2 regions of the Azoarcus olearius genome follow, and region 1 is predicted to be linked to the other one. Evidence: riboswitches for the same ligand, from Rfam matches in the RefSeq annotation. Region 1 holds a riboswitch; the other holds the start of a gene.

What was found. Region 1 has a riboswitch for glycine ahead of dqs_RS06040 (trimeric intracellular cation channel family protein). Riboswitches for the same ligand answer to the same signal wherever they lie in the genome.
Region 2: it holds a riboswitch for glycine, as region 1 does, so the genes downstream of both, gcvT (glycine cleavage system aminomethyltransferase GcvT) here and dqs_RS06040 (trimeric intracellular cation channel family protein) in region 1, are expected to answer to the same signal.

Annotation. Positions count from the first base shown of each region.
Region 1 is NZ_CP016210.1:1,280,444-1,287,869, reverse strand. Features, by position in the region: gene aceA (isocitrate lyase) at 194-1,507, shown strand; glycine riboswitch at 1,704-1,805, shown strand; gene dqs_RS06040 (trimeric intracellular cation channel family protein) at 2,072-2,686, shown strand; gene dqs_RS06035 (DNA topoisomerase IV subunit B) at 2,779-4,752, shown strand; gene dqs_RS06030 (TIGR01458 family HAD-type hydrolase) at 4,846-5,634, shown strand; gene dqs_RS06025 (tetratricopeptide repeat protein) at 5,712-6,227, shown strand; gene parC (DNA topoisomerase IV subunit A) at 6,427-7,426, shown strand, end outside.
Region 2 is NZ_CP016210.1:1,471,569-1,478,994, forward strand. Features, by position in the region: gene gcvP (aminomethyl-transferring glycine dehydrogenase) at 1-1,442, opposite strand, end outside; gene gcvH (glycine cleavage system protein GcvH) at 1,504-1,887, opposite strand; gene gcvT (glycine cleavage system aminomethyltransferase GcvT) at 1,938-3,029, opposite strand; glycine riboswitch at 3,192-3,285, opposite strand; rRNA gene dqs_RS06900 (16S ribosomal RNA) at 3,733-5,268, shown strand; tRNA gene dqs_RS06905 (tRNA-Ile) at 5,341-5,417, shown strand; tRNA gene dqs_RS06910 (tRNA-Ala) at 5,445-5,520, shown strand; rRNA gene dqs_RS06915 (23S ribosomal RNA) at 5,785-7,426, shown strand, end outside.

The DNA of each region.
Region 1 (7,426 bases):
TTACGGAAGAAAATTTTTTCTTATATCTTATATAAGACATATTGCTGCTACGCAGGATGGTCCCTATACTGCCCTTCAACCGACGCAGCTTTCTCCCTCGAAGCGATGTCGGCAGTGCAGTCGAAGGTCGCCGGGGCTCACCACCCGGCGACGCAGGTTGAAACCGAATAGCCACTTCTCAAAAGGACGCATCATGACCCTGACCCGCGAACAGCAAATCGCCGCCCTGGAAAAGGATTGGGCCGAAAACCCCCGTTGGAAAGGCATCAAGCGCGGCTACTCCGCCGCCGACGTGGTGCGCCTGCGTGGCTCCCTGCCGATCGAATACACGCTGGCCAAGCGCGGCGCGGAAACCCTGTGGGCCAAGGTCAACGGCGGCGCCAAGAAGGGCTATGTGAACGCCTTCGGCGCGATCACCGCCGGTCAGGCGATGCAGCAGGCCAAGGCCGGCCTCGAGGCCGTGTATCTGTCCGGCTGGCAGGTCGCCGCCGACGGCAACACCTCCGAAACCATGTACCCGGACCAGTCGCTGTACGCCTACGACTCGGTGCCGACCATGGTTCGCCGCATCAACAACACCTTCAAGCGCGCTGACGAAATCCAGTGGTCGCGTGGCATCGAGCCGGGCTCCAAGGAATTCATCGACTACTTCCTGCCCATCGTGGCGGACGCTGAAGCCGGTTTCGGCGGCGTGCTGAACGCCTTCGAACTGATGAAGAACATGATCGCCGCCGGCGCCGCCGGGGTGCACTTCGAAGACCAGCTGGCCGCCGTGAAGAAGTGTGGCCACATGGGCGGCAAGGTGCTGGTGCCGACCCAGGAAGCGATCGAGAAGCTGATCTCGGCCCGTTTCGCCGCCGACGTGATGGGTGTCTCCACCCTGATCCTGGCCCGTACCGACGCGGAAGCCGCCAACCTGATCACCTCCGACCACGACGCCAACGACAAGCCCTTCCTGACCGGCGAGCGCACGCAAGAAGGCTTCTACCGCGTCAAGAACGGTCTGGAACAGGCCATCTCCCGCGGTGTCGCCTACGCCCCGTACGCCGACCTGGTGTGGTGCGAAACCGGCACGCCGGACCTCGGCTTCGCCCGTGAATTCGCGCAGGCCGTGCATGCCGCCTGCCCGGGCAAGCTGCTGTCCTACAACTGCTCGCCGTCCTTCAACTGGAAGAAGAACCTCGACGACGCCACCATCGCCAAGTTCCAGGACGAGCTGTCCGCTCTGGGCTACAAGTACCAGTTCATCACCCTGGCCGGCATCCACGTCAATTGGTACAACACCTTCAAGTTCGCCCACGCCTACGCTCGTGGCGAAGGCATGAAGCACTACGTGGAAATGGTTCAGGAGCCGGAATTCGCCGCTCGCGAACAGGGCTACACCTTCGTGTCGCACCAGCAGGAAGTGGGCGCCGGCTACTTCGACGACGTCACCACCGTGATCCAGGGCGGTTCGTCCTCGGTGAAGGCGCTGACCGGTTCGACCGAAGAAGAGCAGTTCCACTAAGACACGCAGCACAACAATTTGCGGCAATTGGAGCGCCTCCCCGCGCTCCAGTCCTTTCGGCCCTCGCCTTCACTGGCGAGGGCTTTTTTGCGTCCGGCCGCCGGGTCGCAACAGTGCTGCCGCCCACGCAGCCGCATGGTCCGCACGCGCACTGGTCGGACCGGTTTGACCAGCCCACGTCCGCCCCGGATAATCCGTCGATCTCGCGGGAGAGCGAGGCCCTGCGCCCAGCGCGCCGGCCTCCGCCGAAGGCGCAAACTCCCATAATCGCTCAGGCACACCGAACCGCGAGAAACCGTTAGCCGTCTGGAGAGCGATCGGGCGCTGAACCCTCAGCGTCTGCGATCCACCGAAGGGGCAGGCGCCGCAAGGGCGCTGAAACTCTCAGGTAACAGGACAGGGGGAGAGGCATAACAGCGCAACAGGCTGCCGCAGCTGCGGCCGACCTGGCTGCGCCCGGCCTTTTCGAGGAAGCCCTGTCATGTGTTCATCCCTTTGCCGCCCGGTCGGCAGTTCCCGCCCATGTTCCCGCGCCGCCGCGCCCATCCTGCGGGGAGTGGCCTCATGCTGACCACCATCTACCTCATCGCGATCACCGCCGAAGCGATGTCCGGCGCGCTCGCCGCGGGCCGCCGCAGCATGGACATCTTCGGCGTCGCGGTCATCGCCTTCGTCACCGCGCTCGGCGGCGGCACCATCCGCGACATGATTCTCGGCCACTTCCCGATTGGCTGGACGCAACATCCGGAGTACGTCTATCTGGTGATCTCCGCCGGCCTGCTCACCACGCTGGTGGCGCGCTACATGCACCATCTGAAGACCGTGTTCCTGGTGCTCGACGCAATGGGCCTGATCGCCTTCTCGCTGATCGGCTGCGGCGTCGCGCTGGAGATGGGCTACGCCACGCCGGTGGTGATCATGTCCGGCATGATCACCGGCATCTTCGGCGGCATCCTGCGCGACGTGCTGTGCAACCAGGTGCCGGTGGTGTTCCGCCACGAGTTGTACGCCAGCGTGTCGCTCGCGGTGTGCGCGCTCTACCTCGCGCTGCACCACTTCGCCGTGCCCGAGCAGATCAACATCGCCGCGAGCTTCGCCGCCGGCCTCACGCTGCGGCTGCTGGCCATCTGGCGCGGCTGGCGGCTGCCGACGTTTTCGTACCGGGAGCGCTGGGAGTAAGGACCTGCGCCCTCTCCTCCGAGAGGGAGGAGCAAACCCCGTCCGCCTGCTATCCTTGCGCCCGATCCGAACCCGGCTGCACCAGGCACCACATGACGAGCAAGACCTACGACGAATCCTCCTTCCGCGTCCTCAAGGGACTGGAGCCGGTGCGCGAGCGCCCCGGCATGTACACCCGCACCGACTCGCCGGCGCACATCATCCAGGAGGTGATCGACAACGCCGCCGACGAGGCGCTCGGCGGCTTCGCGAAGAAGATCCACGTCACCCTGCACCTCGACGGCTCGGTCACCGTGGCCGACGACGGCCGCGGCATTCCGGTCGGCCTGCATCCCGAGGAAGGGGTGCCGGTGGTGGTGCTCGCCTACACCCGGCTGCACGCCGGCGGCAAGTTCGACAAGCGCGAAGGCAACGGCGCCTACGCCTTCTCCGGCGGCCTGCACGGCGTCGGTGTGGCGGTGACGAATGCGCTCTCCACCCGTGTCGAGGTCGAGGTCAAGCGCGACGGCAAGATCCACCGCATCGACTTCAGCGACGGCGGCGAGAACATCGGTGCGGTGCGCATCGAAGGCGATTGCGGCCGCCAGACCGGCACCCGGGTGCGGGTCTGGCCCGATCCGAAGTACTTCGAGGCGCCGCGCGTGCCGATGAACGAACTCGAACGCCTGCTGCGCAGCAAGGCCGTGCTGCTGTCCGGCGTGTCGGTCCGGCTGGATATCGAGCAGGCGGCCGGTCCGGCGCTGACCAAGACCTGGAGCTACCCGGAAGGCCTCGCCGGCTACCTCAAGGAGCTTGCCGGAGACGTCGAGCCCGTGGCGCCGATCTTCACCGCCGAAAAGTACGCCGGCAAGGACGACGCCAGCTTCGCCCCCGGCGAAGGCGCGGCCTGGGCGCTGGCCTGGTTCGAATCGGCGGTGCCGAGCGAATCCTATGTGAACCTGATTCCCACGGTGAATGGCGGCACCCACGAGTCCGGCCTGCGCGCCGGCGTGTTCGAGGCGGTGAAGTCCTTCATCGAGCACCACACGCTGCTGCCGCGCGGCGTCAAGCTGCAGCAGGAAGACGTCTGCGGCCGCATGAGCTTCCTGCTCTCGGCCCGCCTGCTCGATCCCCAGTTCCAGGGGCAGGTGAAGGAAAAACTCAACTCGCGCGAGGCGGTGAAGCTGGTTTCCACCCAGTTGCGCGACCCGTTCGAAATCTGGCTCAACAACCACGTCGAGGCCGGCAAGGCCATCGCCGAACTGTCGATCAAGCAGGCGCTGGCGCGGCAGAAGAACGCGCAGAAGGTCGAGAAGAAAAAGACCTCCGGCGTCGCGGTGCTGCCCGGCAAGCTGTCCGACTGCGAATCCGAGGACATCGCCGAGAACGAGCTCTTCCTGGTCGAGGGCGACTCCGCCGGCGGCTCCGCCAAGATGGCGCGCAACAAGGAGACCCAGGCCATCCTGCCGCTGCGCGGCAAGGTGCAGAACGCCTGGGAGATCGACCCCGACCGCCTGCTCGCCAACGCCGAGATCCACGACATCGCGGTGGCGCTCGGTGTCGATGCCCACCGCGCCGACAGCAGCCCGGACCTCTCCGGCCTGCGCTACGGCAAGATCGTCATCATGTCCGACGCCGACGTCGACGGCTCGCACATCCAGACCCTGCTGCTCACGCTGTTCTTCCGCCATTTCCCCAAACTCATCGAGAACGGCCACATCTACGTCGCGCAGCCGCCGCTGTACCGGGTGGACGTGCCGGCGCAGGGCAAGAAGCGCCCGGCGCGCCGCCTCTATGCGCTGGACGACGGCGAACTCGCAGCGATCCGCGACCGCCTCGCGCAGGAAGGCTTCAAGCCGGACGCGATCGAGATCGGCCGCTTCAAGGGCCTGGGCGAGATGAACCCCGACCAGCTGCGCGAAACCACCATGGACCCCGCCACCCGCCGCGTGCTGCCGGTGCAGGTGCGCGCGGAAGCCATCGAGCAGACGCTGAAGATGTTCACGCTGCTGATGGGCAAGGGCGAAGCGTCCGGCCGGCGCGCGTGGATGGAAGAAAAGGGCGATACCGTCGAAGCCGACGTCTGACCGGCGCGGTCACGCGCCGCCACAGGGCGGCGCTTGCCGGCGATCGGGCGCTTTCCTATAACGGCAGCAGCCCCTCGCCCTCGGCCGCCTGCCATGACGGACCCCACGCCGCTTTCCCCTCGTAGCCCGCGCGCGGTACTGATCGACCTCGCCGGCGTGCTCTACGTGGGGACCTCCGCCATCCCGGGCTCGGTGGCCGCGCTGCAGCGCCTGCGCGCGGCCGGCCTGCCGCTGCGCTTTCTGACCAACAGCACGCGCATGCCGCGCGAGCCGATCGCCGCCCGGTTGCGCGCGATGGGCTTCACGCTGCAGGCCGATGAAATCCAGACCGCCGCCCACGCCGCCCTCAACCTGGTGCGGCGCCGCGGGCTGCATCCGCGCTACCTGGTTCATCCCGACTTGCGCGACGAAGTCGGCCCCGACGCCGAGCGCCCCGACGCGGTGGTGATGGGCGACATGGGCCCCTTCCTCGATTACGCGCAGCTCAACGCCGCGTTCCGCCTGCTGATGGATGGCCATCCGCTGATCGCGATGGCGCGCAACCGCTACTTCATGGATGCGGACGGCCTGTCGCTGGACATGGGCGCCTTCGTGACCGGGCTGGAGTTCTGCAGCGGCACCCGCGCCGAGATCGTCGGCAAGCCGGCCCCGGGCTTCTTCCACGACGCAGTCGCCGAACTCGGCGTGAAACCGGAGGACACGGTGCTGATCGGCGATGACCTCCATGACGACGTCGGCGCCGCGCGCGCCGCCGGGCTGCGCGCGGTGCTGGTCCGCACCGGCAAGTTCCGGGCGGGTGACGACGCCCACCCGCAGGTGCGCCCCGATCTCGTCGCCGACGACTTCTCCGCCGCGGTGGACCACCTGCTCGCCCACGGCTGAAGCGGAACGCCAACCACGCTGCCCCGGCGGAATGCTCCTTGCTTTACCGGGCGGATCAGCTTTCCGGACTTTGCGCCATGGCCCGCCCCACGCCCAAGGAAAACCTCGTCGATTTCGGCCCGTTGCCGGCCCACGTCAATGCGCTGCTGCAGGAAGGCGTCGGCTGTCATCGCAGCGACCCGCCGCGCGCCCGCGCGCTGTTCCGCCACGCCATCGAGATTTCGCCCGGCGCCCTGCCCGCCTACCGCTGCCTGCTCAAGCTGCAGAACCAGCAGCGCGAGTTCGACGAGGCCCTGTCGGTGGCGATGGAGGGCCTGGCCGAAGCCGCGCATCAGGCGCGCGTCAACCAGGACTGGCGCGATTGGACGCTGGCCGAGGTGGGCGACGACAAGCGCCGCACCGTGCCGCAACGCTTCCTGCTGCTGTTCCTGAAGGCGATGGCCTTCATCGAACTGCGCCGCGGCAACAACGACATCTCGCGCAATCTCGTCGCCAAGCTCAAGGAACTCGACCCCGAGGACGGCTGCGGCCATTCGGTGATCTCCGCGATGCTCGACGACGTGGATGATGACGCCGAGACCGAAACCGACTGAGCTTCGCCGCTGATGCCACCGCTCCCGGCGCGGTGGCAAAGCCGACAAGCCCGGCATGCGCGTCGCATCTCCGACGGCATGCGGCCCTGCGTGCGCTCGCGGAACGGCGCGCGAACGGGGTAAGATCGGCGCCTTCCGCGCGCCCGCCGGCTCCCGCCGCGCCCGCGCGCCAGCCTCTGCAATCCGGTTCCGACTCCCCATGAGCAACGACACTCCCGACCTGTTCGGCGAAAACGCCGCCGCGCCTGCGGCGCCCGAGCCCGCCGCGGCGACCGCGGCGGCCGCAGCCGCCCCGCCCGCCGATACGCCTCCGCCCCCGCCCGCGCCGCCGGTGCTGATGCCCGGCAGCGACGGCGCACTGCCGCTCGACCTCTACGCCGAGCGCGCCTACCTCGCCTACGCGATGAGCGTGGTGAAGTCGCGCGCCCTGCCGCAGGTGGAAGACGGCATGAAGCCGGTGCAGCGCCGCATCCTCTACGCGATGAACGAGATGCGCCTCAACGCCACCGCCAAGCACGTGAAATCCGCGCGCGTGGTCGGCGACGTGATTGGCAAGTACCACCCGCATGGTGATTCCAGCGTGTACGACGCGATGGTGCGGGTGGCGCAGGACTTCTCGCTGCGCTATCCGCTAGTCGACGGCCAGGGCAACTTCGGCTCGCGCGACGGCGACTCCGCCGCAGCGATGCGTTACACCGAATGCCGGCTGACGCCGATCGCCGAACTGCTGCTGTCGGAGATCGACCGCGGCACGGTGGACTTCGTCCCCAACTACGACGGCGCCTTCGAAGAGCCGCAGCTGCTGCCCGCGCGCCTGCCCTTCGTGCTGCTGAACGGCGCCTCCGGCATCGCGGTCGGCATGGCCACCGAGATTCCGCCGCATAACCTGCGCGAAGTCGCCGAAGCGACCTGCCATCTGATCCGCCACCCCGAGGCCGGGCTGGACGACATCCTGCCGCTGCTGCCCGGCCCCGATTTCCCCGGCGGCGGCCAGCTGATCTCCTCGCCCGAGGCGATCCGCGACGCCTACGCAGGCGGCCGCGGCAGCCTGCGCATGCGCGCACGCTGGCGCATCGAGGAACTCGCCCGCGGCCAGTGGCGGGTAATCGTCGAGGAGCTGCCGCACGGCGTTTCCGCCGCGCAGGTGCTGTCCGAGATCGAAACCCTGACCAACCCGCAGCCGCGCGCCGGCAAGAAGG
Region 2 (7,426 bases), 190 kb from region 1:
TCGGTGTGATGGGTGTTGAACACCGGGTGCGCCAGGATCGCGTCGTCGCGCAGCAGGCCCGCAGGAAGGGGCGAGGCAGGCGTCAGGGTCTCGAGGTCGACGTTGGCGCCGAAGCAGGCGAGCACTGCCGCGATGTTCGCGCGGGTAGTGGTCTCGTCCACCGACAGGCCAATGCGGCCGTGGCCGGCGTCGCGCAGGTTGAAACCCGCTTGGTCGGCCGCGGATAGGATCGCCGCTGCGCGCTCGCCGGCGTCGACCTCCAGGGTGTCGAAGTAGGCGGACGAGCGCACCGCGAAACCGGCGGCGCGCAGACCGGCGTCGAGCAGCGCGGCGAGGCGATGAATGCGCGCGGCAATCGTGCGCAAGCCCTGCGGGCCGTGATAGACGGCATAGAAACCCGCCATGTTGGCGAGCAGCACCTGCGAGGTGCAGATGTTGGAGTTCGCCTTTTCGCGCCGGATATGCTGTTCGCGCGTCTGCAGGGTCATGCGCAGTGCGGTCTTGCCGCGAGCATCGCGCGAGACGCCGATGATGCGGCCGGGCATCGAGCGGACATAGGCTTCACGTGTCGCGAAGAAGGCCGCATGCGGGCCGCCGAATCCCATCGGTACGCCAAAGCGCTGGGCCGAGCCGAGCGCGATGTCCGCGCCCATTGCGCCGGGGGACTTCAGCAGCACCAGCGCCATCAGGTCCGTCGCAAGGGCGGTGATCGCGCCGCGGCCCTTGAGTGCCGCGATCACCGCGCCGAGATCGCCTACGGTGCCGTGGACATTGGGGTACTGCAGCAGTGCACCGAACACGTCGTGCTCGGCCGCCTCAGCGGCATCGCCTAACACGAGGTTGAAACCGAAATACTCGGCGCGGGTACGCACGACGTCGAGAGTCTGCGGAAAACAGGCGGCATCGACGAAGAACGCGTTCGACTTCGACTTGGACACGCGACGTGCCATCGCCATCGCCTCCGCGGCGGCGGTGGCTTCGTCCAGCAGCGAGGCGTTGGCAAGTTCCAGCCCGGTGAGGTCGATGACCATCTGCTGGAAATTGAGCAGGGCTTCCAGGCGCCCTTGGGCAATCTCGGCCTGGTAAGGGGTGTAGGCGGTGTACCAGCCCGGGTTTTCCATCACGTTGCGCAGGATTACCGCCGGCGTGTGGGTGCCGTAGTAGCCCATGCCGATCATGGATTTCTTCACCGCATTGCGCTCGGCAAGGCCGCGCAGCAGTTCCAGCGCTTCGTGCTCCGGACGCGGTCCCGCCAGCGGCAGCGCTTGCGGCAGCCGGATCGAGGCGGGGACGGTCTGTGCAATCAGCGTGTCGATGTCCGGAACCCCGATCGCCGCACACATGCGGGCGATCTCGTCCGGGTTGGGGCCGAGGTGCCGGTGGATGAAGGCGTCGCGTTGTTCGAGCTGGGCGAGCGGGGCGGAGAGCAGCGTCTGGGGCATGGGGTACTCGGGAGAGGCGGCCTTCCACGCGTGCCGCGCGGAAGGCAGTTGAGGCGGTGGATCAGTCGGCGATTTCGGTCGCGTAGCCGGCTGCGTCGAGCAGCGCCGAGGTGTCGCCGGCGTTGGCGGGCTTGAGCTTGAACAGCCACGCGGCGTAGGCGTCGGCATTCACGCTCTCCGGGGCATCGGTAACGCTGTCGTTGCGCGCGATGACTTCGCCGGCCACGGGGGCGTAGATGTCGGAAGCCGCCTTGACGGACTCGATCACGGCGCAGGCTTCACCCGCGCTGACAACCCGGCCGGCTTCCGGCAGTTCGAGAAACACGACGTCACCCAGCGCGGCTTGCGCGTGGTCGGTGACACCCACGGTGAGGGTGCCATCCGCCTCCAGGCGGATCCACTCGTGAGACTTGGTGTACTTGAGATCGTTGGGGATGGTGCTCATGGACAAGACTCCGTTCAAATAATGCTTCTGAAGTTGAGCAAGGGCCGGTATCAGACCAGCGCCTTGCCATTGCGTACGAAAGGCAGTTTTACGCAGCGCGCCTTGAGGCGCTTGCCGCGCACGTCGACTTCCACGGTGTCGCCCGCCGCGACGCCGGGCGGGAGGCGGGCGAAGGCGATGGCGCGCTGGAGCGTAGGCGAGAAGGTGCCGCTGGTGGTTTCACCTTCACCGTCAGGGGTGAAGACGGCCATGTGGGCGCGCAGAACACCCTTGTCCTCCAGGACGAGACCGAGGACCTGCCGGGTTGCAGGCGCGGCAAGCAGCGCCGTCTTGCCCACGAAGTCCCGCTGTTCGTCCTTCAGGTCGATCGTCCACCCCAGGCCGGTGTCGAGCGGCGAAGTGCTCTCGTCCATGTCCTGGCCGTAGAGATTCATGCCCGCTTCGAGCCGCAGGGTGTCGCGTGCTCCCAGCCCGCAGGGCTGCACGCCTGCTGCCAGGAGTTGTGCCCAGGCGGCTTCGGCTTTGTCGGCCGGCACGGCGATCTCGAAGCCGTCTTCGCCGGTATATCCGGTGCGCCCCACGAAGTAGTCGCCAAGTTGGGCGCCGGAGAAGGGCGGCAGGCTTTCGCTGCCGGCACGTAGCTCGGGGAACGCCTTCCAACTGGCCTCACGCGCGTGGGGGCCCTGCACCGCGATCATTGCGAGGTCCCGCCGTGGCGTGAGCGTGACGTTGGCCGGCATCTCCCCGATCTGTCTGCGCATCCACTGCACGTCCTTGTCGGCCGTGCCGGCGTTGACGACGATGCGGTACTGATTGTCTGACAGGCGATAGACGATGAGGTCGTCGATGACGCCGCCGGTCGGATTGAGCATGCAGGCGTAGAGGGCTTTGCCGGCAGTGCGAAGCTTGGCGACGTCGTTCGCCAGCAGGCGACGCAGCCACGCCGTGGCGTCCGGGCCGGTCAGGTCCAACGCGAGCATGTGTGAAACGTCGAACATGCCGGCGTGGCGTCGCACTGCGTGATGTTCCTCGATCTGCGAACCGTAGTTCACGGGCATCTCCCAGCCCGCAAAATCAACCAGGCGGGCCTGAGCCGCGAGGTGGCAGGAATAAAGAGGCGTGCGTCTGGCTGGAGCGTTCATCGCGAGGGTTCCGTTTGGATCAGAAAATAAAAAAGGGCGAAGCCCGCCCTAGCGTGCTTCGCCCCATCTGTCCCTTGTACCTGAGAGATTCCAGCGCATCGCCGGGTGCCCCTTCGGTGGATGCGCACAATACGATTGCCGCATCTCTCTCCAGACTTTCACTGCGTTCGCGCGGTCCCTTGTGCCTGAGCGATTCCTGGGGGTTACGCCTTCGGCGGTCCGATGTTGTCATCGAACACTCTCCCGCGCGACCCGCGGACGATATCACCGCCTATCGGCTTCCAGCAACCGGGGGCTTGGATGAGGTCTCGGGCGGTGGCGCGCCATCTTGATTTGCGGAACCTCTGCGACAGTCCGACAGATACGTGTGCAGGTGCGTTCTTGTTGTCCGGCCGTTGCGTGTACACATATGCAGGGGTGCGCGGTGAGGGTTCGAATACCAGGGCGAGGGAGCGCATCGGAAAGTCGCGTTGAAGGCGCGGCGCTGAGCGCTACAAAAATTTCTTCATTTTCCGGTTGACGACTTTGCTGTTGGTGTCCATAATCTCGTTTCTCTGCTGCAGCGATTGCAGCGCTCTTTAAAAAGTTGAACAACCGATAAGTGTGGGTGCTTGGTTGTTGTGTGGCGAGCCGCTTCGGCGGTTTTGTTTCGCAATGATTAGGTGCTCATGTCAGTAATGACTTTGAGTGCTTTGTATGGATTGAACTTAAGAGTTTGATCCTGGCTCAGATTGAACGCTGGCGGCATGCTTTACACATGCAAGTCGAACGGCAGCGGGGGCTTCGGCCCGCCGGCGAGTGGCGAACGGGTGAGTAATGCATCGGAACGTGCCCAGTCATGGGGGATAACTACGCGAAAGCGTAGCTAATACCGCATACGCCCTGAGGGGGAAAGTGGGGGATCGCAAGACCTCACGTGATTGGAGCGGCCGATGTCAGATTAGCTAGTTGGTGAGGTAAAGGCTCACCAAGGCGACGATCTGTAGCGGGTCTGAGAGGATGATCCGCCACACTGGGACTGAGACACGGCCCAGACTCCTACGGGAGGCAGCAGTGGGGAATTTTGGACAATGGGCGAAAGCCTGATCCAGCCATGCCGCGTGAGTGAAGAAGGCCTTCGGGTTGTAAAGCTCTTTCGGACGGAAAGAAATCGCGCGGGCTAATATCCCGCGTGGATGACGGTACCGTAAGAAGAAGCACCGGCTAACTACGTGCCAGCAGCCGCGGTAATACGTAGGGTGCGAGCGTTAATCGGAATTACTGGGCGTAAAGCGTGCGCAGGCGGTTTTGTAAGACAGGTGTGAAATCCCCGGGCTTAACCTGGGAACTGCGCTTGTGACTGCAAGGCTAGAGTACGGCAGAGGGGGGTGGAATTCCACGTGTAGCAGTGAAATGCGTAGAGATGTGGAGGAACACCGATGGCGAAGGCAGCCCCCTGGGCCTGTACTGACGCTCATGCACGAAAGCGTGGGGAGCAAACAGGATTAGATACCCTGGTAGTCCACGCCCTAAACGATGTCAACTAGTTGTTCGTAGAGGTAACTCTGTGAGTAACGCAGCTAACGCGTGAAGTTGACCGCCTGGGGAGTACGGCCGCAAGGTTAAAACTCAAAGGAATTGACGGGGACCCGCACAAGCGGTGGATGATGTGGATTAATTCGATGCAACGCGAAAAACCTTACCTACCCTTGACATGCCTGGAACCTTGGTGAGAGCCGAGGGTGCCTTCGGGAACCAGGACACAGGTGCTGCATGGCTGTCGTCAGCTCGTGTCGTGAGATGTTGGGTTAAGTCCCGCAACGAGCGCAACCCTTGTCATTAATTGCCATCATTCAGTTGGGCACTTTAATGAGACTGCCGGTGACAAACCGGAGGAAGGTGGGGATGACGTCAAGTCCTCATGGCCCTTATGGGTAGGGCTTCACACGTCATACAATGGTCGGTACAGAGGGTTGCCAAACCGCGAGGTGGAGCTAATCCCTTAAAGCCGATCGTAGTCCGGATCGTAGTCTGCAACTCGACTGCGTGAAGTCGGAATCGCTAGTAATCGCAGATCAGCATGCTGCGGTGAATACGTTCCCGGGTCTTGTACACACCGCCCGTCACACCATGGGAGTGGGTTTCACCAGAAGTAGGTAGCTTAACCTTCGGGAGGGCGCTTACCACGGTGAGATTCATGACTGGGGTGAAGTCGTAACAAGGTAGCCGTATCGGAAGGTGCGGCTGGATCACCTCCTTTCAAGAGAAAAGCCATCTTCGGCCAAGTATCCACACCTTATCGGTTGTTCAAGCGAAGAGCCTCGAAGCACGAGGGTCTGTAGCTCAGCTGGTTAGAGCACCGTCTTGATAAGGCGGGGGTCGTTGGTTCGAACCCAACCAGACCCACCAGTCCTTGTCCAGGCACAAGTCAGACAAGGGGCTGTAGCTCAGCTGGGAGAGCGGCGGCTTTGCAAGCCGTAGGTCGTCGGTTCGATCCCGACCAGCTCCACCAGTCGCCCGCAGTACCGTGCTTCATCCGAGACGTCAGTCATGCGCATCGAACGCGTGAGCATGCCTGACCTCTTGGCCAACGCCAGAGGTTCGCTCTTTAACAAATTGGAAGAAGTTAGTGCAGCACATCAACGATGTGTTGCACGGGTTGTGTGATTGCATTGATCAGGGCTGCGTAGTCAGCACAGTCCTGATCGCACAAACGAGTTCGACCTGTGACCGGATCTTCAGCTCACGCCAGTGAGTCGAGGGTCCAAGGTTATAGGATCAAGCGACTAAGTGCATGTGGTGGATGCCTTGGCGATCACAGGCGATGAAGGACGTGCAAGCCTGCGAAAAGCGGGGGGGAGCTGGCAATGGAGCTTTGATCCCCCGATATCCGAATGGGGAAACCCGGCCCGCAAGGGTCATCCCGTACTGAATCCATAGGTACGTGGAAGCGAACGCGGCGAACTGAAACATCTAAGTAGCCGTAGGAAAAGAAATCAACCGAGATTCCCCAAGTAGTGGCGAGCGAACGGGGAAGAGCCTGCACGACTAAACCATCAGCTTAGCAAAACGGTCTGGAAAGTCCGACGATACAGGGTGATAGTCCCGTATGCGAAAAGCCGGTGGCGGGTCTGAGCGTGCGACAAGTAGGGCGGGACACGTGTAATCCTGTCTGAAGATGGGGGGACCATCCTCCAAGGCTAAATACTCGTGATCGACCGATAGTGAACCAGTACCGTGAGGGAAAGGCGAAAAGAACCCCGGGAGGGGAGTGAAATAGATCCTGAAACCGCATGCATACAAACAGTGGGAGCCTGGAAACGGGTGACTGCGTACCTTTTGTATAATGGGTCAGCGACTTACGTTCAGTGGCGAGCTTAACCGAATAGGGGAGGCGTAGCGAAAGCGAGTCTGATAAGGGCGACATAGTCGCTGGGCGTAGACCCGAAACCGGATGATCTATCCATGGCCAGGATGAAGGTGCGGTAACACGCACTGGAGGTCCGAACCCACTAGTGTTGAAAAACTAGGGGATGAGCTGTGGATAGGGGTGAAAGGCTAAACAAATCCGGAAATAGCTGGTTCTCCCCGAAAACTATTTAGGTAGTGCGTCGTACGGACACTTGCGGGGGTAGAGCACTGTAATCGTTGGGGGGGTCACTGCGATCTACCCCGCGATAGCAAACTCCGAATACCGCAAAGTGATATACGGCAGACAGACATCGGGTGCTAACGTCCGGTGTCAAGAGGGAAACAACCCAGACCGCCAGCTAAGGTCCCAAATGCATGGCTAAGTGGCAAACGAGGTGGGAAGGCATAGACAGCTAGGAGGTTGGCTTAGAAGCAGCCACCCTTTAAAGAAAGCGTAATAGCTCACTAGTCGAGTCGTCCTGCGCGGAAGATGTAACGGGGCTCAAGCCATGAACCGAAGCTGCGGATGTGTCTTTGACACGTGGTAGGGGAGCGTTCCGTAAGCCTGCGAAGGTGTCTCGTAAGGGATGCTGGAGGTATCGGAAGTGCGAATGCTGACATGAGTAGCGATAAAGGGTGTGAAAAGCACCCTCGCCGAAAGCCCAAGGTTTCCTGCGCAACGTTCATCGGCGCAGGGTGAGTCGGCCCCTAAGGCGAGGCAGAAATGCGTAGTCGATGGGAAACAGGTCAATATTCCTGTACCGGTTCTAGATGCGATGGGGGGACGGAGAAGGTTAGGCCGGCCGGGTGTTGGACGTCCCGGTTTAAGCGTGTAGGCGTGCTCTCTAGGCAAATCCGGAGAGCTGAGCTGAGGCGTGATGACGAGCGAACTTGTTCGCGAAGTGGTTGATACCCTGCTTCCAGGAAAAGCCTCTAAGCTTCAGTCTAGAATCGACCGTACCGCAAACCGACACAGGTGGGCAGGTTGAAAATACCAAGGCGCTTGA